One region of the Fictibacillus sp. 5RED26 genome, then DNA from elsewhere that is predicted to be linked to it. Evidence: a T-box and tRNA genes for the amino acid it is inferred to sense, from the RefSeq annotation. Region 1 holds a T-box; the other holds one or more tRNA genes.
The links. A T-box is a leader RNA that pairs with one kind of tRNA and senses whether it is charged. The one in region 1 lies ahead of pheS (phenylalanine--tRNA ligase subunit alpha), so its partner is inferred to be a tRNA-Phe.
Positions count from the first base shown of each region.

Region 2: it encodes a tRNA-Phe, which carries the amino acid that the T-box ahead of pheS (phenylalanine--tRNA ligase subunit alpha) is inferred to sense. The anticodon was not compared.

Region 1 covers NZ_JACZDU010000004.1:113,533-129,884, forward strand. Annotated here, with positions in the region: gene IHV10_RS15445 (long-chain-fatty-acid--CoA ligase) at 1-1,273, opposite strand, end outside; gene IHV10_RS15450 (DUF350 domain-containing protein) at 1,809-2,213, opposite strand; gene IHV10_RS15455 (endonuclease MutS2) at 2,257-4,614, opposite strand; gene polX (DNA polymerase/3'-5' exonuclease PolX) at 4,640-6,361, opposite strand; gene IHV10_RS15465 (CvpA family protein) at 6,652-7,188, opposite strand; gene zapA (cell division protein ZapA) at 7,190-7,453, opposite strand; gene rnhC (ribonuclease HIII) at 7,610-8,554, shown strand; gene pheT (phenylalanine--tRNA ligase subunit beta) at 8,821-11,244, opposite strand; gene pheS (phenylalanine--tRNA ligase subunit alpha) at 11,263-12,297, opposite strand; T-box leader at 12,338-12,559, opposite strand; gene IHV10_RS15490 (TrmH family RNA methyltransferase) at 12,626-13,393, opposite strand; gene sspI (small acid-soluble spore protein SspI) at 13,499-13,705, shown strand; gene IHV10_RS15500 (dUTP diphosphatase) at 13,754-14,248, opposite strand; gene IHV10_RS15505 (TVP38/TMEM64 family protein) at 14,631-15,233, opposite strand; gene IHV10_RS15510 (cytochrome ubiquinol oxidase subunit I) at 15,382-16,352, shown strand, end outside.
Region 2 covers NZ_JACZDU010000007.1:2,763-19,114, forward strand. Annotated here, with positions in the region: gene IHV10_RS18895 (MFS transporter) at 1-686, opposite strand, end outside; gene IHV10_RS18900 (hypothetical protein) at 919-1,179, shown strand; gene IHV10_RS18905 (superoxide dismutase) at 1,180-1,791, opposite strand; tRNA gene IHV10_RS18910 (tRNA-Phe) at 2,007-2,082, opposite strand; tRNA gene IHV10_RS18915 (tRNA-Ser) at 2,092-2,184, opposite strand; tRNA gene IHV10_RS18920 (tRNA-Ile) at 2,192-2,268, opposite strand; tRNA gene IHV10_RS18925 (tRNA-His) at 2,294-2,369, opposite strand; tRNA gene IHV10_RS18930 (tRNA-Met) at 2,392-2,468, opposite strand; tRNA gene IHV10_RS18935 (tRNA-Asn) at 2,473-2,547, opposite strand; gene IHV10_RS18940 (DUF456 domain-containing protein) at 2,701-3,183, opposite strand; gene IHV10_RS18945 (Na/Pi cotransporter family protein) at 3,256-4,860, opposite strand; gene IHV10_RS18950 (DUF1189 family protein) at 5,051-5,590, shown strand; gene IHV10_RS18955 (DUF1002 domain-containing protein) at 5,623-6,498, opposite strand; gene IHV10_RS18960 (LysM peptidoglycan-binding domain-containing protein) at 6,667-6,990, shown strand; gene ispG (flavodoxin-dependent (E)-4-hydroxy-3-methylbut-2-enyl-diphosphate synthase) at 7,092-8,204, shown strand; gene IHV10_RS18970 (DUF4190 domain-containing protein) at 8,642-9,019, opposite strand; gene IHV10_RS18975 (DUF1540 domain-containing protein) at 9,135-9,347, opposite strand; gene IHV10_RS18980 (Fur family transcriptional regulator) at 9,417-9,830, opposite strand; gene IHV10_RS18985 (metal ABC transporter permease) at 9,839-10,687, opposite strand; gene IHV10_RS18990 (metal ABC transporter ATP-binding protein) at 10,700-11,476, opposite strand; gene IHV10_RS18995 (HAD family hydrolase) at 11,599-12,252, opposite strand; gene IHV10_RS19000 (metal ABC transporter substrate-binding protein) at 12,355-13,275, opposite strand; gene IHV10_RS19005 (metal ABC transporter permease) at 13,289-14,161, opposite strand; gene IHV10_RS19010 (metal ABC transporter ATP-binding protein) at 14,158-14,907, opposite strand; gene IHV10_RS19015 (NCS2 family permease) at 15,197-16,352, shown strand, end outside.

The DNA of each region.
Region 1 (16,352 bases):
CTTCAGGTTGGTTCCAGTACCCTTTCATTACTTGAGGTCCTCTTACAGCTAACTCTCCAATCTCACCCGGCTCCGCCCATTCGCCTGTTTCAGCTGAGATGATTGCTGCTTCTGTGTTCGGCCAAGGCAATCCTATACTCCCTCTTACCTGATCGCCATAAATGAGGTTCGCATGTGTAACGGGTGAAGCCTCCGTAAGTCCATACCCTTCAACTAATGAACCTGAGATGACTTCCTGGAATTTTTGTTGCACTTCAAGCGGAAGAGCAGCCGATCCGCTTATACATGCTTGTATGGAGGAAAGATCGTATTTCTTCAGATCTGGATGGTTCAGAAGTGCGATGTACATAGTCGGAGCGCCAGGAAATAGTGTTGGTCGTTCCTTATGAATCGTCTTCAAAACTTGCACTGGATCAAACCTCGGCAGAATGATCATCTCTGCTCTCGTGATGATGCCAAGATTCATAACACAGGTCATCCCGTAAACATGGAAGAAAGGCAGAGCGCCGAGTATCTTTTCTTTACCTTCCCTATTTTTATACATCCATGTATTGCACTGCAACGCATTCGTGACTAGATTTTTGTGAGTCAGCATCACACCTTTTGCTGGCCCTGTAGTACCTCCAGTATATTGCAGCAGTGCGAGATCCTCATCAGGATCAACCTCTACTTGTGGCTTTACTGGTTGAGAGCGTTTCTGCAGATCTCGAAACGAATGAACTTCATGATTGTACGTAATATCAACGACTACTGTTGGATTCTGCCTCTTTTGAATAAATGGATAGATCAAATTTTTAGGGAAAGGCAGATAATCCTTCACAGATGTCATGATAATGTGTTCAATGTTCGTATCCCCACGAACGGCTGAAATCCTGCCAAACAAAAGATCTAATCCTACAATGACTTTTGCCCCGCTGTCCGATAATTGATGGCGTAGCTCCCTCTCTGTGTAAAGAGGATTCGTCTGCACAACAATTCCCCCTATAAAAAGGGTGCCATAATAGGCGATGACTGCCTGCGGGCAGTTAGGCAGCATGATGGCAACACGATCACCTTTTTTTACACCAAGCGTTGTTAGAGCATGCGCAAAGCGTAAACTGCATTCATGAAGCTCACCGAATGTTAATGTCTTTCCTAAAAAGTGTACAGCAGTTTTATCTGTTTTTTCTTCTGCTGCTGATTCTAAATACGCGAATAAAGGTTTGCTGTCGTAATCAAGATGTCCCGGAATCTCACTAGGGTAACTGTTGAGCCACCGTCTTTCCACTTGCATCTCCTCCTTTAATTCACGCCTTCCTTCAAAATTTCTATATCTTTATTCCTATTATATTGAAAACGTATACAATTTTATATACTTTTTTAAAAATTATAAATAATTCAATAATACGGTTCTAAAAATAGTTTTTGAGCATATTCAATGATGCTCTCGATTGTAATTGATTTCCGCTCCAGGTTGCTCGCTTTCCGCGGGGCAGGCGGTGAGCCACATTCGTACGTTTCACGTATAAGTGTCTCACCTGCCCACCTGTCCCGCAGGAGTCGGCAACCTTGCGCTCCAATCAACCTGCACAGAAGAAATCAGAAACAATAAAAGTAACATCTTTTAAGTAATACTAAGTAAAACAATCATTAAAGATTAATAACAATTACAGAACAGTCTTAAGGAAAACAAAAAACCAGTTCTCCGAATCGAGAACTGGTTTTGAGACTTACGCAAAGAAGAATAAGTAGATAAGTCCTGCCGCAATGAATACTCCGCTTAACACAAACAACACTTTAAATAACGTTTCCATATCTTTTCCCTTCAGCTATTCGATTCCTTCACCGATTACAAATGATAAACCAATTGAGATGATCATTGATATGAAACCAACTGCTCGGTTATCGTTCTCAATCTCTTTATCGATCTGAAACTTTGGGGTTAAGAATTCAAAAATAAAATAACCGATCAAGAGCAGAATGAACCCATAGGCACTCCACATTATCATCATAAGTATGGAATCATTTTGAGCGATCGAGTAACGAAAGATGTTCGCGATACCGAAAATCTTGCCCCCTGTTGCCATAGCAACGGAAAAGTTTCCTTTCTTGATCTCGACCCAGTTTTTATAACGCGTAACCAGTTCAAACACAGCCAAAAAAACGACTAAACATAGCACGACAACGCTATAGTTTGCTGCTGTTCTAATAAAAGCGTTACTCATAAAATCCATTCAACAATACCCCTTTGTAAACGGCTTGGTTTAATTCACTATACTATTTCAATACAGCGACTGTTACTCCGCCTCCGCCTTCACCAGCTGCACCCATACGAGTGGATTTAACATTACGATGCGTTTTCAACAGCTCTTGAACACCTTTTCTAAGTGCACCTGTCCCTTTACCATGTATGATATATACTTGGTTAAAACCAGCTAGAAGTGCTTCATCTAGATATCGATCCACCTCTAGCATCGCATCTTCATACCTTTTTCCTCTTAGGTCAAGTTCAGGACGAGAAGAATCAGAGTTTCCAGATACTTTTACGAATGAACGCGGTTCAGGTTTCGGTTTACTTTGTTTTACCCACTCTAAATCTTTTTCAGATACATTCATCTTTAGAATTCCAATCTGAACTTGGTATTCGTTGTTGCTTACTTTTTCAACAATATGTCCTTTTTGACCTACAGTAAGTACTCTTACCTCGTCACCTGGAACATACTCTTCCTTTGTAGATACTGCTTTTTGCTTCTTGTTTTTTGCTTTTGATTTCGGAACAGCTTCTTCTAATCTCTTTTTTGCTTCGATCAGTTTATGTTCTTTAATCTGTCCTCCAGATTTTTGAAGTTCACGAATCTCATGGATGATCTCTTCTGCCGTTTCACGTGCTTTTTCAATTGCTTGTTCCGCTTCCTGCTTCGCTTTTTCATACAATCGATCTTTTTCATTCTGAAACAGTTCGAGTTCTCTTTCTAGATCACCCTTAATAGACTCTGCTTCTTTTCTTTGGTTCTCTGCTTCTTCCATCTCTTTTTCTGCGTTTTTACGATTATCTTCTAGAGACTTTATCATATTATCAATCTTGTTCTCATCTTCACTGATCTGAGAACGAGCTGAATCAATGATATCTTGACGGAGTCCGAGTCTTTTAGAGATCTCAAACGCATTGCTTCGGCCTGGCACTCCCACTAATAATCGATATGTAGGTCTTAACGTCTGCACATCAAATTCTACAGATGCGTTCATAACACCAGGTCGGTTGTATGCATATGCTTTTAACTCACTATAATGGGTTGTAGCTACGACACGTGCTCCCCGCGCAAAAACGAAGTCTAGAATCGAAATAGCAAGGGCAGCCCCTTCTTGAGGATCAGTTCCTGCTCCTAGTTCATCAAAGAGAACGAGTGATTCGAAATCGATCTTGTTTAAGATGTCTACGATGTTAACCATATGTGAAGAGAATGTACTCAATGATTGTTCAATAGACTGTTCATCACCAATGTCAGCATAGATATTCTTAAAGACAGCCATTTCTGATTCTTCTCCAGCAGGTATCTGCAGGCCACATTGTGCCATAAGAGTAAGCAGTCCGATCGTTTTTAGGGTAACTGTTTTACCACCTGTATTCGGACCTGTTATAACGAGTGATTGATACTCACCACCTAACATCACACTCGTTGGAACAACCGTTTCTTGATCGAGCAGAGGATGCCTGCCGCTATTCAGTGATATAAATCCTTTGTCATTCATAATCGGACGCGTACATTTTAGCTCATTGGCAAACCTAGCTTTTGCTAGAATAAAATCCATCTCTGCTAAAATATCTACGTTCAACAGAATATCATCAGCATGTTCTGCTACTCCAGCAGTTAGTTCTCTTAATATCTTCTCGATCTCACGAGCCTCTTTCGCTTTAGCTTCTTTCACTTGATTGTTAACTGTCATAACAGATTGAGGTTCAATGAACAAAGTTGCTCCACTCGCTGATTGATCATGGACCATTCCGCCAAAATTACCTCTGTACTCTTGTTTAACAGGAATAACGAATCGGTCGTTACGAATCGTGATAATCGAGTCAGACAACATTTTTTGATAACTGGATGATCTAACGATTGATTCCAGTTTTTCTCTTACGCGTGTTTCATACGTACGCAACTGCTGACGAATCGCACGAAGTTCAGGGCTAGCGCTATCCATCATATGTCCGTTGTCATCGATACAGCTTTTAATTTCTTGTTCTAGCTCATGAAGAGGAATGATGTTTTCTGCTGCATTCTTAAGAATACGCAGTTCAATTCCATCCTCAACCAAGCCTTCGATAAACCGCTTAAAGCGTCTACCACCATAAAGAGTTGAAGCGATGTCCATTAAATCTTCTTCGTTTAGGAGACTGCCAATCTTTGATCGCTTAACATTTGATGAAACATCAAAGATCCCGCCGAATGGAACTTGTCCTTTTAATCGGAGAACTTTTACCCCTTCATCTGTAGCATCTTGAGCTTCGTTTACTTCTTCAAGAGCTGTAAACGGCATTAAAGAATCTATTTTATTTAGTCCAAGTGAGCAGCTTGCATGCTTTTTTAGACGGTCTATCACTTTTCTTAGTTCTAAAACACGTAGCATTTTTTCTTGCATATATTCTTCCCCCTGATCATAGGATCTAGAGCTTTCTACGGTTTAAATAGGTTTTGAGTTCTTTTAAAGTCATTGTGTTTAACACATTGCTTTTTTGAATGTAACCTTTTCGGGCAACCGCTGCTCCAATCTCCATATGTTTCATCGTGTCTTTATAATGTGCATCTGTATTAATCGCTATCTTAACCCCAAGATCCTGAGCTTTCCTTAACCAGTGTGGAGCAAGATCAAGACGATTCGGATTCGCATTCAACTCAACAGCGGTACCTGTTTCATAAGCAAGCTGCAGCAGTGTTTCAACATCCACGTCATAACCTTCTCTGCGTCCGATCAAACGCCCTGTTGGGTGGGCGATCAGATCAACTTTCTTATGTGTTAACGCTGTCTTTAAACGATCCATGATTTTGCTTTGATCTTGAGAAAACGCAGAATGGATGCTTGCAATAACAAAATCCATTTCCTCTAACAATTCATCATTATAATCAAGTGTACCATCTGGGAGAATATCCATCTCGATTCCAGCGAGTATCTTAAAATCTGTATACTTTTTATTTAACTTATTAATCTCTTGCCGTTGCATACGTACTCTCTCTGGAGTTAGACCGTTCGCTACTCTTAAATATTGAGAATGATCCGTAATCGCCATATATTCATAGCCTTTACTTCGTGCTTCTTCAGCCATTTCTTCGATCGAGAACGCCCCATCGCTCCAAGTAGAATGCAGATGAAGATCGCCTTTTATATCAGATAACTGAATAAGGTCATGACCATCCTTAAATAACTCTATTTCTTCACCAGTCTCTCTCGCTTCAGGCGGAATCCAACTTAACGAGAAATGAGCATAGAAATCCTGTTCCGTTTCAAACGTAAGAATTTCACCTGTCTCTACATTTTCTACACCATATTCACTGATCTTTTCGCCTCTTGCTTTTGCGAGCTGACGCATTTTAACGTTATGCTCCATCGAGCCTGTAAAATGATGCAGTGTAGTAGCAAACTGAGAGGGTTGGACAATACGAAAATCTACGGATACAGAAAGCTTTTCATCTAGTACGAGGGAAACCTTCGTATCTCCGCTCGCAATCACATCGATAACCCCATCAAGTTTCAATAGTTGCTCTTTTACTTCATTCGGATGTTCACTTGAAATAATAAAATCCAAGTCTTTGATCGTTTCACGGTATCGTCTTAGACTTCCTGCTCTAGAGTATTTCTCAATACTTTTCATTCTTTTTAACTGAGATTCTATTTTCTCTGCGATTGGCAGCATATAGGCAATAGGAAGCCTCTCTGGTCTTTTCCCAAGATCTTTTAAGGATGCTAAGATCTTCTCTTCCGTTTTAGCGCCGAACCCTGCCAATTCTCTTACTTTACCATTTTCACATGCATCTTTTAGAGATTCAATATTCGTTACACCTAACTCGGAATAAAGTTTAGCGATTTTCTTACCTCCGAGATTTGGAACTTGCAGCAGTGTAATCAATTCAGACGGAACTTTTTCCTGTAGTTCACCTAAAAGATCCGACTCACCCTTATCAATCATTTCAATAATTACAGCAGCTGTACCTTTGCCTATTCCTTTTAGTTTTGAGACATCCCCGATCTCTTCCATCGTTCGCTCATCACTCTCAAGAGCGTTCGCTGCTTTACGATATGCAGAAACTTTAAACGAGTTCTCTCCTAAGATCTCAAGGTACAAAGCAATCTGTTCAAGTGCACGTACTACCTCTTTTTTATTTACCATAATGAGCTCACCTCTATTTCATTGTCATGCTAGTATGATAATGGCTTTAATAATTTGTGTTATTATCCCTATAGCACTTTACACTCTTGCTTCATCGACCAAAGTTGATTGTAGCGTAAGGTTGCTGACTCCTGCGGGACAGGCGGGCAGGTGAGACACTTATACGGGAAGCGTACGAATGTGGCTCACCGCCTGCCCCGCGGAAAGCATGCAACCTGAAGCGGAAAACAACAACTTTCAAGAACAACTGAGTATAAACTGCAAAGAAAAAAACTTCTCCGCTTTGGGAGAAGTTATGCCATATGTTTCATCCACATTTCCTTTAAGGACTCAGAAAATACGGGGGTGTTTTTGACCATTCCCTGTGCGATCCATGAATTTTCATAATGAGCTTGAAATGCCTCAATTGGAACTAATGTTGCGATATACAATAAAATAAACACGATCAAATAGACTTCTACAAAACCTAATAAACCACCGAGCCATCTGTTGAACGTGTGAAGGATCGGTAAGTTTGCAAGAAAATCGAGCATAGACCCTAAAATCTGTAGGATAATCTTGGTTGCGAAGAACAGAATCGCAAAGGCTATTGCATTATAATAAGCTTGTTCAAGTGATATGCTGTTCATTAAAAAGGAAACAGAACTATCATTTGAAGAAGGGTATGGAATCCACAACTCTAGCTTTGGCGCAAGTTCATCATAATAAAGATAAGCAACGATATACGCTGCTATGAATCCGATCAAATGAACAAGCTGCATGATGAAGCCTCTTTTTAAACCGATTAAAAATCCACCTGCTAATACGATAATTAAAATTAAATCCAACATACTAACTTTCCTCTTTTCCAATTCGCTGTTGCAATTTTTTCAGCTCTTCTTTAATCTTTAAATATTCGTTCATTGTATTTACTGCTGTAAGTACAGCTAGTTGTTTCGTGTCGAGAAACCGGTTATGAGATTGAATCTCTCTCATTTTCAAGTCTACTTTATCAGCTACTAAATGAATGTGGCTGGAGGATTCGGTCCCTGCAATTACATATCGTTGTCCATAGATTTCGACCGTCGTACGGTTTTTCTTTTTCTCTTCCGCCACAAAATAACCTCCTTAACATACAAAGGATCATTCATTTAATGAATACTCTAATCTTTATCTTATCAAATATCGTTCATAGTTGAAAATATTTCTGTTCTATTGTAGCGTTTTTTTGATATATTTGGAAATCTCTTCATTTTTAGGAGGATCACTATTATGTCTCACGTTGTTAAAAAAATGACAAATGCAGAAATACTTAAGATGAAAAAAGAACTCACTTCCGTTCTATCACCTAAAACGCCACCCGGAGCTGTTTTTTCTGCAAAACTCTCCGATTGCACAGTTACAGCTTACCAATCAGGCAAAGTCCTGTTCCAAGGAAAGGGAGCAGAAGCTGCTTCTCAAAAATATTCGGGTGAAGTTGCTATTCCAAAAGAGAAAACCAAAACAGTTAAACCGCCTCATCAGTATGCCCCACCACAGAACGCTGCAGAATTGTCGATGATCGGAAGTGACGAAGTTGGAACAGGAGATTATTTTGGTCCGATGACTGTCGCTGCGGCTTATGTTTCTCGGGAAAATCTAGAACTTGTAAAAGAACTCGGGGTGAAAGATTCTAAGCACTTAAATGACAAACAGATCATTCAGATTGCAAAGGAACTGATTCATACCGTTCCATACTCACTTCTCGTACTGAATAATGAAAAGTATAACGAACTTCAGCAAAAAGGTATGACTCAAGGTAAGATTAAGGCTATCCTTCATAACCGAGCTCTGCAAAATGTAAAAGCAAAAATTGAAGGTGAAGAGATCGAAGGTATATTAGTCGATCAGTTTTGTGAACCTGGTGTTTACTTTAACTACTTAACAAGAGAGAAGAATCTCTTAAAAGAAGGTCTTTATTTTGCCACAAAAGGCGAATCGATTCATCTTTCTGTTGCTGCTGCTTCAATCTTGGCCAGATATAGCTTTTTAAAGGAAATGGATAAGTTAGGGCACCGATTTAATACCGTTATTCCAAAAGGGGCAGGTCCTCACGTGGATGTGAAGGCGGCTGAGCTGGTAGAAAAATATGGAGAGACTGTATTTGATACCGCAACAAAGAAGCATTTTGCAAATACTCAAAAAGCGCTAAATTTATTACGTAAAAAGAAGATTTAAGGAGCGGAGAGGATGAATTCATAAGGAATCATCCTCTTTTTCGCAGAACGAGCATCCGCTATTGGTTACTAAAAAGTTATAATCACATAAAAAATGCGGTTCATCACATAAAAAATGAAGTCCATCACATAAAAATGATCCCTTTTCACATAAAAGTGTCCAGTTCGCATTGACACCATTTTCAAGAACAGCAAAATATGCAAAAACAGCCTAATAATAAAGACAAAAAAACTGGCCATCTCTCGATGAACCAGCTTTTTCAACAATTATTTTCTTAGCTGAGCGCCGAAGCGTTCTTCTAAGCTCTTTAATACGCGGTTATGCGCCGTTACTACTTCTTCATCTGTTAACGTTCGTTCTGGATCAAAATATTTCAGTGAGAATGCAAGTGATTTCTTGCCTTCTTCCATCTTTTCTCCTTCATACAGATCAAAAAGATTCACTTCTTTTAACAGCTCTCCACCTGCAGCTTGAATCACAGTTGTCAAGTCTCCTGCTGGAAGTTGTTGATCTACAACAAGAGCGATATCTCGTGTAATAGATGGATAACGCGGCAATGTTTGATAAACCATCTGATCTGTTTCTTTGTCTAAAAGACTTGTTGCGTTCAACTCGAACACGTACGTATCTTTTACATCCAACTCTTTTTGAAGAGCTGGGTGAAGTTGACCTACAAACCCTACAGAAATACCATCGAGTTTCACGATCGCCGTTCTTCCTGGATGCATGTTTTCTATTTCTCCAGCTTCATACGTGATTCGTTCAGATAGGTTCAATTCACCCATGAGACCTTCTAGAATTCCTTTTAACACATAAAAATCAACAGTCTTTCTCTCTCCTTGCCATAGATGCTCGTTAAATACACCTGTAACAGCGCCTGAAACGAATACATACTCTTCTGGAAGATCCGTCAATACCTCTTGGCGATTGATGAAGACAGATCCCATCTCATAAATAGCGAGATCTTCCATCGAGCGATTTCTGTTGTATTGAAGCACTTCAAGAAGCTGTGGCAATAAGCTCATTCTTAACGTACTGCGTTCTTCACTCATCGGATGTGCAACAGAGATCGGATATACCTTCTCATCACTAAACGAAAAATGAGTAGACTTTGCCGGAGTAGTCAATGCGTAAGTTACAGCTTGATATAGTCCAGCTCCTTCTAGATACGTTCTGATATTACGGCGTTGTGCCTGATTCTTCGTTAGTCCACCAGGACGCGCTTCTGATAAAAGATACGTAGTTGGGATGCGATCATATCCGTAGATACGTCCTACTTCCTCAATTAAGTCCGCTTCAATCGTTATGTCTGGTCTTCGTGAAGGAACGTTTACTTCGAACTGTCCGTCCGACTCTTTATATGCAAAACCTAAACGATTAAAGATCGATGCTGTCTGTTCTGATGTGATCTCTGTCCCTAAAAGATTATTCATTCTAGAAACATCCATCTTCACGCTGTAAGAGTTGACTTCACGCTTACCTGCTTCAACGATTCCTTCAGCAACTTGACCACCAGCAAGATCTGCCATAAGGCTAGCCGCTCTCATTGCTGCAGCGTATACTCGGTTACGATCGATGCCTTTTTCATATCTCGAACTTGCTTCACTGCGTAAACCAAGGTCTTTAGAAGCTGCTCTTACACGACCTGAAGTGAAATAAGCTGCTTCTAAAAGTACGTTTGTTGTGTCAGATTGAACTTCACTCGTAGCCCCGCCCATAACACCTGCTACTGCAATTGGATCTTTACCATTTGTGATTACTAGATGAGATTCTTTAAGCTTACGATCTTGATCGTCAAGCGTTTGAATGTGTTCACCTTCTGCTGCACGACGGATCACAATCTCTTTTGAACCTAATCGGTTATAGTCAAATGCGTGTAGTGGCTGACCATACTCAAGAAGTACGTAGTTTGTGATATCAACAATGTTATTGATCGGACGAATGCCAGATGCCATCAGTCGATTCTGCATCCAAAGCGGAGAAGGACCAATTTTAACATCACGGATGATCATCGCTCCGTAATATGGATTGTCTTCAAGCGACTCGATATGAACAGAAATAAAATCCTCTGCTTTTTCTTCTGTCGTAGTGATCGATGTGTTTGGAAGTTTCACTTCTTGTTCTAAAATCGCAGCTACTTCATTCGCTACACCGATCACGTTCAGACAGTCAGCACGGTTTGGTGTCAGTCCAAGTTCCAACACATGGTCATTGAGATTTAAGTATTCTAAAGCATCGCTTCCTGGCTCTGCATCAGATGGCATCACAAAGATTCCTGTTGAATATTCTTTTGGTACTAATTTTGTATCTACACCTAACTCTGTAAGTGAACAAATCATTCCGTGAGATTCTTCACCGCGAAGTTTTGCTTTTTTTATTTTAAAGTTACCCGGAAGCACGGCACCAGGTACAGCAACAGCAACCTTTTGCCCTTGAGCTACGTTTGGTGCACCGCAAACGATCTGTGAGACTTCTCCTTGACCCACATCTACTTTACAAACTCTCAGCTTGTCAGCGTTAGGGTGCTGGATGCATTCTTCAACATATCCAACAACTACTCCACTGATTCCTTTATTTAGTGACTCGACCATCTCAACTTCAATACCGCTTTTTGTTATCTTATCTGCGAGTTCAGACGGTGAGATTTCTACGTTTACATATTCTTTTAGCCAGTTATAAGAGATTAGCATATAATTCCCCTCCTCAAGTTATGCATTTTTGAATTGTTTTAAAAACCGGATATCGTTCGCATAGAAATGACGAATATCATCAATTCCATATTTGAGCATCGCGATACGCTCAGGTCCCATACCAAATGCAAAACCTGTGTATTTCTTTGAATCGAACCCTGCCATCTCAAGCACGTTCGGATGAACCATTCCTGCTCCTAATATCTCAATCCAACCTGTTTGTTTACAGATCGAACAGCCTTTTCCACTGCACTTAAAGCAAGAGATATCCATTTCGACAGATGGTTCTGTAAAAGGGAAGAAACTTGGACGAAGACGAATTTTACGATCTTCACCAAACATTTTTTTAGCGAACGTTTCAAGCACACCTTTTAAGTCACTTAAACGAACATTTTGGTCAACAACTAGCCCTTCGATCTGCATGAACTGATGCGAGTGTGTAGCATCATCATTATCTCTTCTGTAAACCTTACCAGGAGAAATGATTTTCACAGGGCCTTCTCCTTCATGTTTTTCCATCGTACGTGCTTGAACAGGTGAAGTTTGTGTACGAAGAAGGATATCTTCTGTAATAAAGAAAGAGTCCTGCATATCACGCGCAGGGTGTCCTTTTGGCAAGTTTAACGCTTCAAAATTGTAATAATCTGTTTCTACTTCAGGACCTTCAGCGATTGTAAAGCCCATGCTCAAGAAAAGATCTTCAATCTCCGTAACAACAGCTGTTAAAGGATGGGGATTTCCTTTCTTTACAGGTCTTCCTGGTAATGAAACATCAATCGTTTCTTTTGAAAGCTTTTCAGCAATTGCTGCATTTTCAAGCTCTGCCTGTTTTTTATCTAATTCCTGCTGGATGCTGTCACGAACTTCGTTAGCATAAGCACCAACAACAGGTCTTTCTTCAGCAGACAATTTCCCCATCCCTTTTAATACTTCAGTAATGGGTCCTTTCTTTCCTAAATAAGCTACCTTAACAGCTTGCAGATCTTTTAGATCCTGGGCTTCTTTGATCTGGCCGATCGCTTCTACTTTTAGAGCTTCTAAACGGTCTTTCACCGTGCAACCCCTCCTTAAAAATATAAAAACTCCTCATCCAATAAGGGACGAGGAGTTCGCGGTACCACCCAATTTAACAATGAAAAATACACTGTTCACTTCATTTTAATAACGGCTCTTCACCGGTCAGCCCTACTTAACGTTTCAGGTGACAACTCAGGAGTGAATTCAATAACACCTACCAAAGAAATGCTCACAGTCCAGGACATTTCCTCCCTTTTTGGCGGAATCATTATCTACTTTTCTCCATCTTCGTTTTTGACACTATTCCATTCATCTTTTTCATTATATATGAAAAAATTCTATAATTGCAACGCTATGTCACAAATTACGTGCGATTTCGCTGCAATTCATACAAAAGGATACCTGTTGCTACAGAAACGTTCAGAGACTCAGCACTGCCGAAGATCGGGATCTTCACATTCAATGTTGATTCCTGCTGAAGGATCTCCTGCACACCTGCGCCTTCATTGCCCATGATTAAGGCAAAGCCATCCACTTCATCCATTTCTCGCATATCTACAGCGTTTTGAAGGGAAGTAGATAATACCGGTAGATCATGTTCCTTACATTGCTCAATTATCTCCAGAAGGTTTGCTTTCACGGTTGGTAGATGAAACAACGATCCTTGTGTTGATCGAACGGTTTTACCATTATAAAGATCCGCTGTACCTTCACCTAAGAATACACCATCGAGGCCCGCGCTATCAGCTGTTCGAATAATCGTACCAAGATTTCCAGGGTCTTGAACACCGTCGATTAAAAGGTAGCGTCCTCCGTTTTTAATGAGTTCTTCAGATTGATCCATCATTTCACAAACGGCAATGATCCCTTGAGGTTTTTCCGTTTCAGAAAGCTGTTTCATTAATTTCGCCGGAACAGACCATAGGCTGAATTTTTCCTTTAACCACGTCTCGTTGATTTCAAAATTTTCTTCAACGATCACATGTTGAAGTTTTGCACCAGACGCGATTGCTTCTTCTATTAGATGTGGACCTTCAAGTAAAAAGGTCCCGGATTTTTCACGTTCTTTTTTGGTATGAAGTTTTTTCCATTGCTTCAAGGAAGCGTTGGATTCTGATTCAATGTGCTTCATTTTCAAGTGTTCTCCTTTAAATCATAAATATTTTACTTTTTTCTCATAAAACATGCTCAAATCGTACACAATAAAAAAAGAAAAAATTAATAGAGGTGCATATCCATGAATCTAGACTTAAGAAAAGCTGTATTGCATAATGTCACTGGCAATAATAAAGAGCAGTTACAAGATACGATCGTAGATGCTATCGAGAGTGGAGAAGAAAAAATGCTTCCTGGTCTTGGTGTTCTTTTTGAAGTAATCTGGAAAAATTCAGATCAGCAAAAGAAGGAAGAAATTTTAAACACCCTTTCAGACGGCTTGAAGTAAAACCCGGATTCCCGGGTTTTTTATTTTTGTTAAATGTTAATTATTTTATTAATAGCCAGTATCTTGACGTTCATGATTTACTCTATTCTTTGCAAAGTAAGCTTCTTCGATCTCTTCAAAAGAAAAGCCGAGCTTCACACCGAGCCCTAAAAATGTGTCAAAAAACGATTGGAATTCTTCGTTTAATAAAGATTTAGACCCCGATTGATATAGAGTTAAAAATAAAGTATTGATATCTATCTTGTCCATTTTCTCGCCAAGATCAACCTCAGTGGTTATCTCTACCTCTTTAAAGCCCAAATCTAATCCTATTGATAAGACAAAATGTAGTCCGTCTACATATTCTTCTAAAATTACTTCTTTTTCAGAAGCAGGACGTTTACTCCAATATTTAAAGCATCTTGTTTCATTCGCTAGTTCACCTAGCTCAACAAGAAATGCTAATCTTCTTTGTTCAAATAATGATGAGTTATCAAGTTTATGTTCTTTTACTATGCGCATATTTAATTCGTTCTGCATCGAAAAGAGTTCTTTAATTTTCATGGTCCATCCCTGCCTTTCATACCTAAGCTATTATAACGTTAACTAGCCCTACATTCGAGGATGAATTTTTAGTTGTTCTTAATACAAAGGATTCCATATTGAGAAAGGCCTGTTAAGATTGGTGCTTTGATTTTATTAAATAACTTCATTTGCAAGTTGGTTGGAGCGGAAGGTGAGTGCCAACTACTTGAGATACTTCTTGTAAGGCATGCGACGAGGAAAATTTTCTACTAAGCATTAACGTGTAGGCGCAGGAGCAAGAAAACTCTTAAGAGTACAAATGTGGCTCACCGTTCGCCCCGAAGCGAGCAACATGGAGTGGAAATCAACCACTCAAAGAGCTCCATCTTATGCAAAAAAATTTCTGAAAAAAAAGCACACCTTATGCAGGCATGCGTTGTTTTTGCTGATCTTCTCTCTCTTCCTCAAAGAACTCACTCCATTTAATCACCCATTCTTTTCTTCTCAATAAATAAAACAATACAGATAACGCGACAATGATAGCTGCAGAAGTAACGAGCGAGAGAGAAAGTAATACCGATCCGAACGAAGAATAAAAAATGGCGATCGGAACGTTTGATATGATACTAGCTTTTGTATACTCTTTGAAATTTGACGAGATCTCGATCAAGCATAGACTCAACAGATGAAAATGCATAAAGGGTATCATTTTTAAAATAGCAATCTGACCTACCGAGAACGGCATTCGTTTACCAATCCACTTTTTCTGCAGTTTTTTTACTTTTTTCATAAGCTTCGGCATACTTTTCATTCCCCAGTAAAAAAGAACACTCGAGAGCGTGATCCCTATGACTGAATAGAATGTACCGGCAACTGCACCAAACAAGATTCCTCCTGTAAGACAGATCAGCCCTACCGGTAGAAAGAAGAACTGTCGAAACGCTTGAAGAAGAATGAACAATAAAGGGGCAAAGATTCCACTGAACTTGAGCACCTCGATGAACACACTACTATTGTCTAACACGCACTCATCCCCCCTTTAAGTCAGCATATGACAGAAGACGAGCTCTATATGACAGAATGTTCGTATGCATAAACCATACTTCTTTTTGACACCTTAAAGATAGATTGTTTGCTTACATAGTTCTTAGTTTTTTTAGGAGGAGTCCATCATGGATACAGTTGTACTCGCGAGAGCATTCTTTGGAACATCGCTAGGTTTTCATATTATTTTTGCAACCCTTGGTGTTGGTCTTCCTTTGATGATCGTCATCGCAGAAATTATACATCAAGTTAAAGGTGACAACGATTACGCTATTATGGCTAAGCGTTGGACAAAGGCGTTTGCCGTTTTATTGGGTGTTGCCATTCCATCAGGAACGATTGTCGGTGTTCAATTATCATTGCTCTGGCCTGGATTTATGGAAATTGTAGGAAAGGTTATTTCCCTTCCCTTTCAGATCGAGATCTTCGCTTTCTTCTTAGAAGCCTTATTCATGTCTATTTACGTATATGCGGCTGACAGGTTACCGAGATATTTCCGTTTGATCTCAGTATTCTTTGTTGCACTTGGAGCTGTTGCGTCAGCCATCTTAATTTCAGCCGTTAATACGTGGATGAATACACCGGATGGATTTAAGATCAAACCAGATGGGACGATCTATGATGTCTCCCCTTGGGATGCTTTCTTCAATCCTAGCTTTCTATCCTCTTCCTTTCATGTTGCCATAACCGCTTATATGACCGGCGCTTTTGCCGTTGCTTCTGTAGCAGCATTTAAACTTTTAAAGAAGCGACCTGAACGTGAACGAGCTTATCACTTGAAAGGGTTGTTCATGTCTCTTACCGTCGCTCTTTTGATGAGCTTTGTCTCTGCGGTTTCTGGGCATCATTCCGCCCAAATTTTGCATCAGCATTCTCCTGAAAAACTAGCTGCTGCAGAAGGTCTGTTTGAGACTCAAAGATATGCACCACTCGCAATAGGTGGTTATACAGATCCTAAGACTGAGGAAGTGAAGTACGGGATCGAGATACCTTGGGCTCTAAGCTGGCTTGCTGCTGGCAAGTTTGATACAGAAGTGAAAGGACTGTACGAATTTCCTCGGGAAACATGGCCACCTTTTTATGTACACACGCTCTTTAA
Region 2 (16,352 bases), on a different contig from region 1:
CCTTGAAAAAAGTGTGCTCTTAATAGTTGCAACCAAGCTTTATCGTGCTTACGTTCTTGCAAAACTTTTCTGATACCGTACAGACCGTCTGCTGTTCTCCTCTTTAAAAAAAAACTGATGACAACTGCTATCAAAAATAAAACCATCGAAATACTGAATATGGTTTCATACCCCAGATGTTTGTCCATCCTAGTAATGATATAACCTGCACTCAGTGGTCCGATCATTCCTGATATTGAATTTAGAACACCTAAATATCCATTAAAAAAGTCTCGAGTCTCGGGTTCTGTAACCTCAAGAGTCAGAACATTAAACGCGAGCCAGTAAAATCCCAACCCGAATCCTAACATGGCTCCTAATAAAATGATGTAGTTACTTGCCATCGAACCCATCAAAAGGACTCCTATATAAAACAAAGCAAGGATGAAAACTCCAATCCTTAATACGATGACGCGATCGATCTTTTTCGCAAACCAACCAGCAAAATAGAACGCTATTGGCTGCATTACAACAATAGAAAGGTTATAACAGGCAATATCGGTGATCTTTCCCGATTGTTTCCACAGAAATATGTTAACAAATGTATTAGATAGAGCCGTACTTAACGTAAACAATCCACCTACAAATAACAGTAAAAACAAATCCCTAGGGTATTGGTCGGTATCCATGATTTTTTTGATTCTCATGTTTTCGCCCCCTTACATTTCGTCGTTAGTGTCTTTCAAGACGATAGGAGCTATTCACTTTTAAAGAAATTGGATTTTATTGCAAAGTTGTTTTCATATACTTTGGTGCTCATTAAAAGTAGTTGATCTCCACTCTCAGTTGACTATAGGTCGCATAGTAAGTGAAAAAGAAACATTCAAAAGCAACAAATTTTTTAAACAACAAGTTTTTGCAAAGAAGGAGTGAACGAATTTGTTTGAGTATTGGATATATGATCTTGTTGATGAACAACTCTTGATTCAAACCTTACAGAGTTCTAAGGATAAAAATACAGATCAGCGTCTACTTTGGTACTTTCAATCCAAAAATGTATTTGTAGTTCAGTCCACTGTACCCTTTGGTGATGGCAACTTCACCCTAGATGAATTACTAGTATCATTATCTGATCATTATGAAATTCACGATAAAGGCATAATAAAAAGCCACTGGCATGCCAGTGGCTTAGTTACTTAATTATTTTGCTTCGTTGTAACGCTTTTCAACTTCATCCCAGTTTACAACGTTCCAGAACGCTGAAATGTAATCAGGACGCTTGTTTTGATATTTTAAATAATAAGCGTGCTCCCACACATCAAGTCCAAGGATAGGTGTCTTCCCGTCCATAACAGGAGTATCTTGGTTTGGAGTGCTTGTTACTTCAAGCTCTCCATTGTTTACTACTAGCCAAGCCCAACCAGAACCGAATCTTGTCTTCCCAGCGTTTGCAAACTCTTCTTTAAATGCATCAAGACTTCCAAATTTGTTGTTGATCTTGTCAGCAAGTTCGCCTGAAGGTGTGTTCGCTCCACCTGGTGCGATTACTTCCCAGAATAAGCTGTGGTTCGCGTGTCCACCGCCATTGTTTCTAACAGCGTTTTGAATGCTTTGCGGAAGAGCATCTAAATTAGTTAAAAGATCCTCTAAGCTTTTGTTCTCGAATTCAGCTTGTCCTTCAAGAGCAGCGTTTAAGTTATCAACGTATGTTTTGTGGTGGCGACCGTGGTGGATCTCCATTGTTTCTTTGTCAATATGCGGTTCAAGTGCACTTGTTTCATAAGGTAATGCAGGCAGTTCAAATTTAGCCATGTTCATTTCCTCCTCATAATATGTAAAATTTTTTATGTTCATTTTCAAGAGTTACTTGAAAAGTGAAACCAGTTAATCAACTTTCTTGTTTAGAAAGTATTCAACATGTTTACCTTATCAAATTTAGAATGAACTTTCAATTCTTAAACACTGTACCCTTTTTAAACATAAAAAAACCTTACGACACGCTTATCGTAAGGTTGATGTTATATGTATGGTGGCTCGAGACGGAATCGAACCGCCGACACGAGGATTTTCAGTCCTCTGCTCTACCGACTGAGCTATCGAGCCAATATGTAATGGAGGAGGTAGAGGGATTCGAACCCCCGCGGGTCGTTAAACCCCTGTCGGTTTTCAAGACCGATCCCTTCAGCCGGACTTGGGTATACCTCCTCGATTATGGTGGACCCTGTAGGACTCGAACCTACGACCAATCGGTTATGAGCCGACCGCTCTGACCAACTGAGCTAAGGGTCCATTGGAAAAACTTATGTAAATATTATGGGGCGGACGAGGGGAATCGAACCCCCGAATGTCGGAACCACAATCCGATGCGTTAACCACTTCGCCACGACCGCCATCGTGAGTAAAGAAACATTTTGGTAGCGGCGGAGGGAGTCGAACCCACGACCTCACGGGTATGAACCGTACGCTCTAGCCAGCTGAGCTACACCGCCAAAATGGCTCCACAGGTAGGACTCGAACCTACGACCGATCGGTTAACAGCCGATAGCTCTACCACTGAGCTACTGTGGAATAACGTCTTAACGTTTGTTAAGGACAAGAACTACTATAGCACGATGTTTCATTTAAAGTCAATAACATTTTTAAAATTCATCTAAACGAACACTTGTGCTTTTTCAGAACAAAAATAATATAGCATGGTGGTACATAATTAGCAAGAGCGTATTATAAGACTTGGAAATAAAAATAACCAATCATAATGGCTTGCGTAAGCACTTTTATAAGTGTGGTACCGACAAAGGCAAGAACAGTCCCTATCCCTATTGATACAGCGGCTTTAAGTCCTTTCTTTTGAAAAAGAAGCTCTGCTAATACTGCGCCTATAAAGGGCCCGATCAAGATCCCTGCGACCGGTATAACAAATGGTCCTGCGATCAAACCGATCGTACTTCCCCATAGAGCTGCCTTTGACCCGCCTTTTTTCTTCACTGCGTATGCATTTCCTACATAGTCAATGACAAATAAACTGATAAACAATAACACTTGAACAATGATGAAGAATGGTGTGAAAGGTTCGAACGAAAACGCAAATCCATAGATGATAAAGCCTGCCGCAAGAAATAATACACCCGGTAAGATGGGATAGATTAACGCTACAAAGCTAATGGCAAAAGCTAGACCGATGATGATCCAATATAAAATATCCATATGTACTTCTCCTTTATATTCTAAAAACACTAACTAAAAAACCAAGAGGCTAAAAAGCCTCTTGGTTTCATTTTACTTCTCTAATACTGCTTCTGCAATGTTAACAGCATGGTCGCCTATTCTTTCAAGGTTGCTGATGATATCAACGAAGACGATACCAGCATTTCCATCACACTGGCCTTCATTCATACGCATTATGTGTTGCTTACGAAGTGTACGCTCCATCTTATCGATTTTGTCTTCTAAGCTTAAGACTTCCTTAGCAAGTTCAACATTACCTTCTTCAAGTGCCTTAACCGCTTTATCAACAGTAGAAACTGTTAACGTAAACATTTCATCAAGGTCCTTTTTGGCCGTATCTGTTAAACGTACATTGTTTCGTAATTGATAGTCCACAAGCTCAATAATATTCTCCATATGATCTCCGATACGCTCTATATCACGAGAAGTATCTAATAGCATCGAGTGTTCGTTCGATTCTTGTGGAGTTAATGGATGAGCAGACAATTTGACCAAGTATGCCGTGATTTGGCGATCTAAGTTGTTAATCGCTTCTTCATATTGCAAGGCTAGGTCTGCATTCTTCTTATCTTTTTCGTTCAAATATGTGATCGCTTCTTTTAATCCGTTCTGTGAATAGTTAGCCATTCGAATGATCTCTTGTTTCGCTTGTCTAATCGCTAATGATGGCGCTGTTTCTAAGACGATTTCATCGAGATGTTTTGCTTTGTATTCAATGAGAACATCTTCGCCTTTTATTAACTTTGTAACGATGTAAGCTAATGCTCCAATAAACCAGAATTGGATAAGAACATTCGTCACATTAAATGTTCCATGCGCAAAAGCTATCTGCATAGCAGGCTCTAAATCTAACTTTGTTGATAGAAATTCAATATAGTGTCTGAATGGAACAAGTAAGATTAAGAAGATCAATGTTCCAAGTAAGTTAAAGATAACATGTGTCAGAGCAGCACGTCTTGCTGCAACAGTCGTACCGATCGCCGCAAGTATAGCTGTGATCGTTGTTCCGACATTATCACCGAACAACACAGGCAGTGCAGCTTTAAGATCAATCATATCTTGAGAGTAAAGTTCTTGTAAAATCCCGATTGTTGCACTTGATGATTGTACGATTACCGTAAATAACGTCCCAATTACTACACCAAGGATCGGATTATCACTCATAGAAACAGTTAAATCTTGAAATGATTGAAGACTGCGTAGTGGCTTCATACCATCTCCCATTAGTTCAAGACCTAGGAATAGTGCTCCAAAACCGAATGTGATCTGTCCAAAATAATTGTATTTAGGATTCTTAAAGAAGAATATTAAGATCGAACCAACTGCAATGATTGGCAGTGCGTACTCTCCTACATCGATACCGATGATAAATGATGTAATCGTAGTACCGATATTGGCACCCATGATGACACCAATAGCCTGGCGTAATGTTAAGAAACCAGCATTCACTAGTCCTACAGTAAGAACAGTCGTACCCGAACTACTTTGAATTAATACTGTTACGAATATCCCCGCTAAAACTCCCATAAAAGGATTTGTTGTTAATTTATCAAGTATTTCTCGTAATCGGTCTCCTGCAGAGTTTTGAAGGCCATCTCCCATGTACTTAATACCAAATAAGAAGATCCCCAGTCCTCCGATAAATTGAAATAACATTTCTTGATAATTCAATGTTTACAGCTCCTTATTAACTATCTTTTATCAACCTACGCCATTATCTCTATTTGTATTGTTTGTGTAAATAAAAATAGAGCATTTGTAACATTACCTTTACAATTGAAGCATATTGTCGAAAGTTCTTGGTTCATGTAAACTAATTATGCTAACAATTAAAGGAGCTTCTCACATGAAATTACATATTCGCTTTGTTAAAAGTTTGTGGTCATTAAAATCTATCGCAAACTTCCGTTTCTTAGGGGTCGGCAGTACCATCATGTATGTTTTATTGTTGACACTGTTATGTATGATACCTGTTTTTAGCTTATTTTTAGTGAGTCTTATGTCTAAAAATAATCCTTTGAACAATTTTGAGAGTTATGGTTTGAATCCTGATCAAATGCAGAATTTCGCATCAACATTGGATGGCGTTTTCCCAATCATTGTAGCTGTCATATATATAGTGATGTATGTTCTCTTTTCAGGAATCTTATTTTCTGGCGCTTCTATACTAGCTGCTTTCATTCTTCCTGTTGCAAAGCTCCTCAAGAGAAGACAGTCATACAGACATCTTTGGGTACTATCTTGTTACTCCATCACCATTCCATCGGTATTACTAACGGTCCTTTTCTTTGTAAACGTACATATCCCCTATTCATTTTTGTGGTTTTGGGTGTTAGCTTTTCTCATTTGTGTTCTCTCTATAACAAAGATTCCGAGAAAAAAATAAAAAAGCGGCTTTCCGCCGCTTTTTTTTAAGTTCTATTTAAACAGTGATCTGATCGCATCAATGATAGCCATAAAGAAATCAATTATCTTTTGGAAGAAAGACTGCGTTTCCTCATCTTTTAAGAAATCCCCTAGATTATTACTGATGTCCTTTAAGCCATTTTGAACTTGATCCCAATCTATATTTAGATCTTTCATCTTATTGAACAACGCAAGCAACCCGTTTAGTTCTTCTTGTGTCAGTTCAATCCCCATGTCTTTCGCGACTTTTTCAATCAAAGCACGCAGATCTTCTTCTGATTGTACCGGATTTTTGGCAATTTCTTCTTTGACACGTGTCATCAGCTCAGTGGCTTCTTTCGTTCCAATTCTCTCACCAAGTTCTGCAGTCTTTACCATCTCTTCATTCGCAACTTGTTTTTGAGCTTCTGGAATCTCAATCTGCGCTGTAGACTCGTACGCTTTTATGATACCTGTTAAAGCAGCTGTTCCTGAAACTTTAAATGGTGCTGTTACATAGATCTCCGCATCTGTCACACCTGCAGTGGTTAAAGCGTTCATATACATTTCTTCTGTTACCCAATTGATATTATTTGTCTTGACCGACAACCCTTGGTCTTTATCACCAATTGTAATCTTTGTCGACGAGATCGCTTTTGATCCAATTTGCGCTTTTGAAATATAGTTACCTAAGTATTGATGCTCTTCTTCGTTTGTAACAACCACAGATTCTACATCAGCAGGAACGTCCATTTCTTTTAAAAGTTCGTTTTTTTGTTCTTCTGTTAAGTTCTCACCTAACGTAACGATAATGTCGCCAGGTACAGCATCAGCATACATTGTTAATGGAGCAATAAATAGCGCTGCAGTCATTATAGATAGCAGTGCAAGGATTTTCGCTTTTTTCATTACTTTCACCTCTCCAATCGGTACAACTACAAAGATACGCAGAAATTAAATTTTTCTGTCCTTCCGCCTTTCCATTTTACACCATGCTCAAGAAAGAAGTCACTTTAAACTTGTCATAAAGAAAATGGACAAGCATATAGTAACATATGCGAAAGGAGAGGGATTTTTATGAAACGATTCATAAGGGTTTGTGTAATCATGCTTGTTTTATATGTGGTAGCTTATGATTTAAAAATCGGGACACTCCCTCAGTCTAGTCCTGCCAACGCAGAAATACATACAGAAAAGAAACAAGATAAGAACAAACAAACTTTCAAAACGTATGAAGTAACACCTGGAGATACGTTAATTTCTGTTGTAGAGAAACTTAATTCTAATAAAAATTATTCCATTGTATCCATGATCAAAGATTTCAAATCATTAAACCCTGGAGTCAATCCAGAGAGTATACAATTAGGTAAATCCTACAAATTCCCTTTATATTCTAAGTGAGTGAGATAACATTACTTGTCAAAACAAAATGTTCCCTGCTAAAATGAACTGATGATAGGACAGAATAATACTGTCAATTTGAAAAAAGGAGCGATTCACCGATGAGTGAAATCACCCACCGTTCTAAAACAAGACCTGTAAAAGTAGGAAACTTAACAATAGGTGGTACTGATCAGGTTATTGTACAAAGTATGACAACAACAAAGACACATGATGTTGAGGCTACAGTAGCTGAAATTTTACGTTTGGAAGAAGCGGGCTGCCAAGTGGTACGTGTTGCATGTCCTGATATGCGAGCGGCAGAAGCAATCGCAGACATAAAGAAGAGAATTAATATTCCACTAGTTGTAGACATTCATTTTGATTATAAGCTTGCGCTGAAAGCCATCGAAGGTGGAGCAGACAAGATTAGAATCAATCCTGGTAATATCGGTCGTCGCGAAAAGGTTGAAGCTGTAGTAAAAGCTGCAAAAGCTAAAGGAATTCCGATTCGAATCGGCGTTAACGCGGGCTCACTTGAGAAGAAATATCTTGAGAAGTACGGTTATCCTACTGCCGATGGTATGGTCGAGAGTGCTCTGCACCACATTAAAATTCTAGAAGATCTTGATTTTCATGATATTATCGTTTCCATGAAAGCATCTGATGTTAACCTGGCTATCGAAGCTTATGAAAAAGCTGCAAAAGCCTTTGATTATCCTTTACACCTTGGGATCACAGAATCAGGTACACTTTTTGCGGGTACTGTAAAAAGTGCTGCAGGACTAGGTGCGATCCTTCATAAAGGAATTGGTAACACAGTTCGTATCTCGCTAAGCGCAGACCCTGTTGAAGAAGTTAAGGTTGCACGCGAACTATTGAAATCTTTCGGCCTGCTTTCCGATGCTGCCACATTGATTTCTTGTCCGACTTGCGGCCGTATCGAGATCGATCTTATCTCAATCGCTAACGAAGTTGAGGAATATATCTCGAACGTACGTGCACCGATCAAAGTTGCTGTACTCGGTTGTGCTGTAAACGGACCTGGAGAGGCTCGTGAAGCGGATATCGGAATTGCTGGAGCTCGTGGTGAAGGATTGTTATTCCGCCACGGAGAAATCATAAGGAAGATTCCAGAAGATCAGTTATTAGATGAACTTAAGAAAGAAGTCGACATTTTAGCAAAAGCACATGAAGAGAAGTTAAAAGCTGAAGCTGCAGCTCAGCAAGTATAAATTTTAAAAAGCTCCCATCTTTGGGAGCTTTTTTCTATTGCTATAATCGATCTTTGCTTTTTCAAAATACTGTTTTCGTATACATTGGTGTTTCCTGAAAGTAGTTGATTTCCGCTCCAGGTTGCACGCTTTCTATGGGGCGAACGGTGAGCCTCCTGTCTAGTTGCAGTGACTAGCCCGTCGAGGTCAAAAGTTAAACGGTCTTTGAAGAGCAAAGTACCCCTTCTAAGTCTATTTACCTTTTGCTTGTCGTGGCTAAACGATTCACTTAAAAGTGTAACGAACGAATGTGGCTCACCGCCTGCCCCGCGGAAAGCGAGCATCTGAAACGGAAATCAATTACTTCTTCAAGCTACAAAGCCTACTCAAACTTTTTTAAAACGCCTTATTCCATAAAAAAGAAGAAGCGGTTAGCTTCTCCTTTGCTCCTTTTTCCTTTAAAAGAATGGTGCAAAAAACAACGAAATGATAATTGATACGACTCCTATTCCGATCGCCCAATTACCAAGCGAATGTGCACCTTGTCTTCTGGCAATGAATCCGACTATAATACCCGCTGCCCCAAACAACACAGGAAGTATGAACAAAGATAAAACAGATAGGATGATTGCGATGATTCCAGTCGCTTTACCTCCAGCTCTTTCCCGTGAATCTTCGTGCTCATGTCTGTGATCGTCTCGATCTGAATAACGAGGTCTCTCGTTCTCAGGTAACGTCATATCACTTCTTACAGGAACCGGTACAGCCTCTGCAGCCATCTCTTCACGAAATGCTGCTTCGTTATTTATAGTACGTTCATCTCTTTCGTATGCCATGATGATTCCCCCTCTTATCGTGTTAAGGAGCGTTCTTATTATGGCTTTAAAGTAACATTTTCATAGATGTTAGTTTATGGGCATTGAAAAAGAGGCCCGCTTTTGGCCTCTTTGTTTAATGTTTTGCTTTAAACGTATGACAACATGTTTCAGCTGTATCGTGAGCAGCATCTTTATGAGCTGCATCACCATGGAGGCTACCGTCTGCACTCATGTCAATAGACATATTTGCATGCTTGTCGATCTCAACAAGAATGGCATCTGCTACACAATTGTTACCTTCCCCCCAATACGTACAATTTGATACATTACATTTTACTTCAGGCATAAAAAAACCTCCTTTCACCTTAGCTTGGCTAAATAAAAGGAGATACATACTTGAATACATATAAAAAGTTTAACTTTTGCATGTTTCACAATAACCATAGATCTCAAACTTATGACCCGTGACATCAAAACCGTTCAATTCACTGTCTAACACTTCCATCGGGCACGTATGAATAGACTTCGTACTTCCACATGTAAGGCAGATTAAGTGATGATGATGTTCATTATGTGAACACGTAAACCGAAACTTCTTCTCACCTTCCCACTCTGTTTCTTCAAGTAATTCTAATTCGACGAAGGTGGTTAAATTTCGATAGATCGTATCAAAGCTAAGCCCAGGGTACTTGTCCTTAAGTGCTTCTTGGACTTCCTTAGCTGTAAGATATCTCTTTTCACGAGCAAATAATGAAAGAAGATCTTTTCTTTTTTCCGTATACTTATAACCTTTCTTCTTTAAAAGCTCCATTGCTTGTTCAATCGTCATCGCAAATTTCACAAGTGACCCACCTTTCTGGAACCTGTAAATTTTTTATAAAAAATACTTAAGCACAAAATGACAACCAAGCATAAAACAATCGTTCCGCCTGATGCAAGGTCTAGGTAGTATGACAGAAACATGCCAGAGATTACTGATATCTCACCAAAAAGAACGGAGAGCCAAATCGCCTGTTTAAATCCTTTTGCGATCCGTATGCTTGCAGCAACGGGTAATGTCATAAGTGCTGATACTAATAGAATGCCTACGATCTTCATAGATGCAGCAATGACTAAAGCTGTTATCGCCATAAAAGCAACCAAGATCCAATTGCTTCGAATTCCAGATAGCTTTCCTTGCTCTTCATCGAAAGATAAGACAAATAATTCTTTGTACATAAAAAACACGAACAAAAGAACAACAACAAGAATAGCAAAAACCGTCCAAACATCTGATCGCTTAACTGCAATAATACTGCCGAAGAGGTAGTTGAACAGATCTGTGTTAAAACCATCTGCCATTGAGATAAAGATGACACTCAGACCGATTCCAGCTGACATGATAATAGGTATAGCAAGCTCCTCATAATGCTTGTACACTTTTCTAAGTTGTTCAATAAATATGGCTCCACCTACCGAGAAAGCCATCCCCATGTAGATGGGATTAGCGGCAGCAAAAAAGGAAGACCATTTTCCTAACAGCAAATTGGCAGCAATACCCGCTAAGGTGATGTGGGACAAAGCATCTGCGATTAACGCTTGCCGTCTTACCACAATAAAAACCCCTAATACAGGAGCAAGCAAACCAACCATAATTCCTGTTAAGAAGGCATTTTGTAAAAATTCATATTTTAAGAACGGTAACATGTGTTCCTCCCCTTACTCGTGACCATGATCATGGTGAAGCACATGAACATGATGACCATAAAAAGCAGACATATTTTCAGAAGAGCTTTCCTCAAACTCTTTTGTATTTCCATGAAAATGAATCTGTTTATTCAAACAAGCTACATCCGTAACATAATTCGTCATGACACCAACATCATGAGTTACTAAAACTAGAGTCATGTTATTCTCACGGTGCAGTTCTTTCAGCATCTTATAAAAAGAATCTGATGATTCAGTGTCGACTCCAACGGTAGGCTCATCTAATATCAATAGTTCAGGGTCACTGACTAAAGCTCGCGCGATAAAGATACGCTGTTGCTGTCCTCCAGATAACTCACCTATGTTCTGGTGGGCATACTGATCCATGTTCACTGATCTTAACGCTTCCCACACCTTGTTCTTATCTGAAGCTTTTAAGAATCTAAACAATCCTACTTTACCGAAAAGCCCCATCGATACAACTTCAAACGCTGTTGCCGGAAAAGCTGTATTGAAGCTATTCGCTTTTTGTGAAACATACCCTACTTTGTCCCAGTCATTAAACTTATTTACTTTTTCCCCAAATAGATAAACGTTTCCTTCTTGAGGCTTCTGAAGACCTAATATACATTTGATTAGTGTAGATTTACCTGAACCATTCGGACCTACTAGTCCAAGAAAAGATCCTTTTTTTATCTCCATCGTTACATGTTGGAGAACATTTTTATCGCCATAATGAAACGATAGATCATCTACACGAATGGCTATCGATTCTATATTGTTATTCATGAGTAACCTCCGTGAGAAATTGAAAAATAAGTAGTAATGAGTACGATTTAAACTGTCTCATAGTATACACGAAATATGTACAAAGTAAAACAACATGCTCTGTGAGCATGCTTATACACGTTTTATTCCATACCTTTTATGAGGTTCCTAACACTGTGCAATAAATCTTTTGGTCTGATGATTTGATCTGCTTCTTTTAGATACTTTTCATCAAGAGTCGTTTCAATAGCTAAGCAATATGCTCCTGCCCCTTTGGCAGATTGTATACCAAGTGGTGCGTTTTCGATAACTAGCCACTCTGATGGCTTGAATGAATATCGCTCCATAGCTAATAGATAAGGTTCAGGAGATGGTTTCCCTTCTTTTACATCATCTCCAGTAACAATTATATCAAAAGTCACAGGAAGTTTACTTAACACTTCAAAAACAAATTCTTTTCTACTCCCTGTAACGACAGCAATAGGAATCTGCTCCTTACTTAAGGCTTTAAGCGTAGATACAGTTTCTTCTATAAAATCATATTGAGCATGTTTCTTAAAGTAATCTCTTTTTTGTACATATATATCTTCAATCATCTCTTTGTTAACATCGACATTAGAATGTTCAAAAACATCTTTAATGGTATTTTTTCCTGGCATTCCTTCTCTTAAGTAAAAGACCAACTCTTCATGATCATAGCCATTTTCATTGAATGCATGACGCCACGCTTCAACATGGTGACGCATCGTGTCTACAATCACACCATCCATATCAAAACAGACTGCTTTTATATTCATACCTTTTTCCACCTTTATTGCAAACTTCACTCTATGTATTATAAAGCATTGTTTAATAAAAACAAAAAGAAGCTGAATCATTTTCAGCTTCTTCATAATGTTTTATTTTAATCCCTCAATAATGGTTTCTGTATTCCATTCCATCATTTTTTTGTACGTGTCTCCATCTTTACCAGGCTTACCTAGAGAATCGGTAAACACTTTTCCTTTAATAGGAATTCCTGTTTCTTTTGATACAGTTTCCATACTTCTTGCATCAACACTTGTTTCAACGAACAGAGCTGGAACGTTTCTTTCTTTTAGAAAATCGACCAAGCTCTTAATCTGCTGTGGTGAACCTTGATTTTCAGAATTAATCTCCCAAACATAAGCCGTTTCCATATTGTAGGCTTCTCCAAAATATTTGAATGCACCTTCACTCGTAGTAAGTACACGTTTCTCTTTAGGAATCTTGTTTAATTCTGAAATGGTTTTGTCATGAAGAGCTTTTAGTTCACCAATATATTTTTCAGCGTTACTTTGATAGTACTCTTTGTTTTCTGGATCTTCTTTCATCAATGCATCTCGAATGTTTTCAACATACTTGATTCCATTCTCAATATTCATCCATGCATGTGGATCATATTGTTTTTCAAGACCTTTAGATTCTAGATGAATCGCATCTACCCCTTCACTAACACGGTAAACTGGTGCATCTTTGCCATCTTTATCAGCTGTTTTCATTAGTTTATCAAACCAAGAATTTCCTTCTTCGAGATTAAGCCCATTGTAGAATACTGCATCTGCATCCGTTGTTTTTAAAACATCTTCTGGAAGCGGATCATACTCATGTGGATTCGAACCAATAGGTGCTAAGCTATGAACTTCTACCTTGTCTCCTCCTACATTCTTAACTAAGTCATAGATGATAGAATAAGTAGCTACGACTTTTACCTTTTCTGAATCATTTTCACCAGCACTGCATCCTGCTGCAGCCGCTAATAATGCCCCTGCTAAAAAGAGCTTTGTCATTCTTTTAAACATGCAATCATCCTCCCTATTTCTCCAACAGCTCTAGTCTGTTTTTTCTAGATTTGTGCGCTTTCCAAACGATTCCTTGTGATGGGGAAAAGAAGAACGCGAGTGCAAACAGAAAAGCTGAAACTAAAACGATCGTTGCGCCTGATGCCAGGTTATACGTAAAGCTGAAATATAAGCCAAACACCGAAGAAATAACACCTATTAATGCAGACAGATAAATCATTACAGATAATCGATTGGTTAAGAGATAAGCCGTTGCTGCTGGTGTTATCAGCATCGCAACTACTAAAACAATCCCTACCGTTTGCAAAGATGCAACCGTGACCATTGTTAATACTGCCATTAAACAATAATGAATCCATTTGTTTGGCAATCCATAGCTTTGTGCCATTGTTGGATCAAATGTTGAAACGAGGAGCTCTTTGTAAAACAAGACGACAAGACCGATTACTAGTACCCCAATTCCAAGAGTGATCCACATGTCACTCATTCGAACAGCAAGAACGTTACCGAAAAGAATGTGATACAGATCGGCAGAGCTTTTCATCATCGTAATAATCACGATTCCTACAGCAAACATACTCGTAAACATGATCCCTATAGCCATATCATGTTTGATTCTGCTATTCTGGCTCACATATCCGATTCCGATCGCAGTAAGAACCCCCGTTATAACCGCACCGAAGAAAAAGTTGATTCCTAGCATGTAACTGATCGCAACACCAGGTAACACGGCATGTGAGATTGCATCCCCCATTAAGGCCATGCCTCTTAAAATAATGAAGCATCCAACAATCCCACAAATAATACCTACAACTACTGAGGTAAATAACGCTTTTTGTAAAAATTCATATTGAAATAACGCTTGAAAGAATTCAAAAATACTCATGATGTCACATTCACTCCTTTAGGCTGAAGAAATGAGAACTGATTGGCGTAAGCTTTTGTGATCACCTCTGGCCGAAGAACTTCTTCAGATGCTCCAAATTGAATCATATTTTTATTCAAAAGCAGTAAGTGATCGAAATAGGACTCAGCTTTACTCAAATCATGATGTACGACCAAAATGGTTTTTCCCTCTTTTTTTAGATCTCTCAGAATATGAATAATCGTTTCTTCACTCGCAACATCTATTCCAACGAATGGTTCATCAAGAAAGAACAACTCTGCTTTTTGAGCCAGCGCCCTTGCAAGGAATACCCTTTGTTGCTGTCCACCTGATAGTTCACCGATCTGCCGATTACTGAACGTTTCCATACCTACCGTCTTCAAACATTCATAAGCCCACTCTCTATCACTTTTTGAAGGACGCTTGAATAATCCTAGTTTTGGATACGTTCCAAGCAGGACTACGTCAAATACTGTGATTGGAAAATCCCAATCGATATCTGAACGCTGTGGAACATATGCGATTTTTTTTCTCCATTTTTTAAGCGACTCTCCAAATATAGAAACATCACCTTTATCTTTTGGTATTAAGTTTAAAGCGGCTTTCATCATAGTTGATTTACCAGCACCGTTCGGTCCGATGATTCCCACTAAACTCCCTTGATTCACTGAGAATGATATATCCTTAACTACTTGGTTTCCTAAGTATGAGACATATAAATGATCGATTTGTAATGCCTGTATCATGGAAAAAGACCTCCTTTTTCGTCGAGTAACTTTTTTTGCCCAAGTGCAACTTTAAATTAAAAAATAATCCCTTCACAATTGTATGAAACAAAAAGAAGGAAAGTGAATATTTTAGAAAAAGTAAATGTTTCCTTTAGGCAACTTTTTTACTTAAGTCAAATTATATAGTGTGGACACAAGATTGTAAACGATTTTCTCTAGCCATATTTCTACATTTGCTATATAATCAACTCTGGCAGGAAACTGCTGGGTGGGAGAGGGATGTTTTTAAGATTTAAGGAAGGAACAAATGGAACAAAATCAAGTTTCACTAAAGAAAGAAGTGCTTGCAGGGATCACCTCATTTTTCACTATCGCTTATATTATTGTCGTTAATCCGCTAATATTAGCAGATGCTGGGATGCCATATGAGGGGGTAGTTCTCGCTACGATCCTAACTTCTGTAGTTGGATGTCTGATCATGGGGTTGTATGCAAAGGCTCCGATCGTATTAACGCCGGGCATGGGGGTAAACGCGTTCTTCACGTATACCATCGTGCAAGGTATGAATTTAAGCTGGCAGGAAGCTCTTGCTGCTGTCGTGATGTCTGGGATATTCTTTTTAATCGCAGCTTCGACACCTTTAAAGGATATACTTTCAAAAAGTATACCTCAATCATTGAAACATAGCATCACAGTAGGAATCGGATTATTCTTAACGTTTATTGGATTACAAAAAGGCGGAATCATCGAAGCGAGCTCCGCAACTTTTGTAAAGTTAGGACATTTAGATCGTCCTGATGCTATCCTAACGGTAATTGGTCTTTCGGTCACACTGGCATTGTTTCTAAAAAACGTTAAAGGAAGTTTTTTAATCGGGATTGCTTTAACTACTCTTATTGGATTCTTTATGGGTCATACACAAGAAGTTAAAGGCATGTCTGAAGGATTTTCCTTTAAGCCGTTTGGTGAATTGTTATTCGCATTTGATTTTTCAGGGATAACAGAGCTTTCCTTTTGGATAGCAACGTTCTCATTAACCATGATCATCACATTCGAGAATATGGGATTGTTGTATGGCCTGTTACCTGATCAAGAAAAGTTTCCAAAAGCTTTCCAAGCGAATGCTGCTTCATCTATCGTTTCCGGCTTATTTGGAACTAGTCCAACAATCTCAACGGTAGAGAGTGCATCTGGAATTCAAGAAGGCGGAAGAACAGGAATCACAAGTATTACAGTTGCTGTGTTGTTCTTTTTTTCCATGTTTGCAGCACCTTTCATCGCCTATATTCCTGATGGGGCTATCGCTCCTATTTTAATTATCATTGGCGGTTTGATGGTTCAGCAGATTCAGCATATTCCTTTTGCTGACTTTACAGAGATGTTTCCATCATTTCTTATTATTGCGCTGATACCTTTAACGTACAGCATCGTGGATGGTCTTGCATTTGGATTCATCGCATACC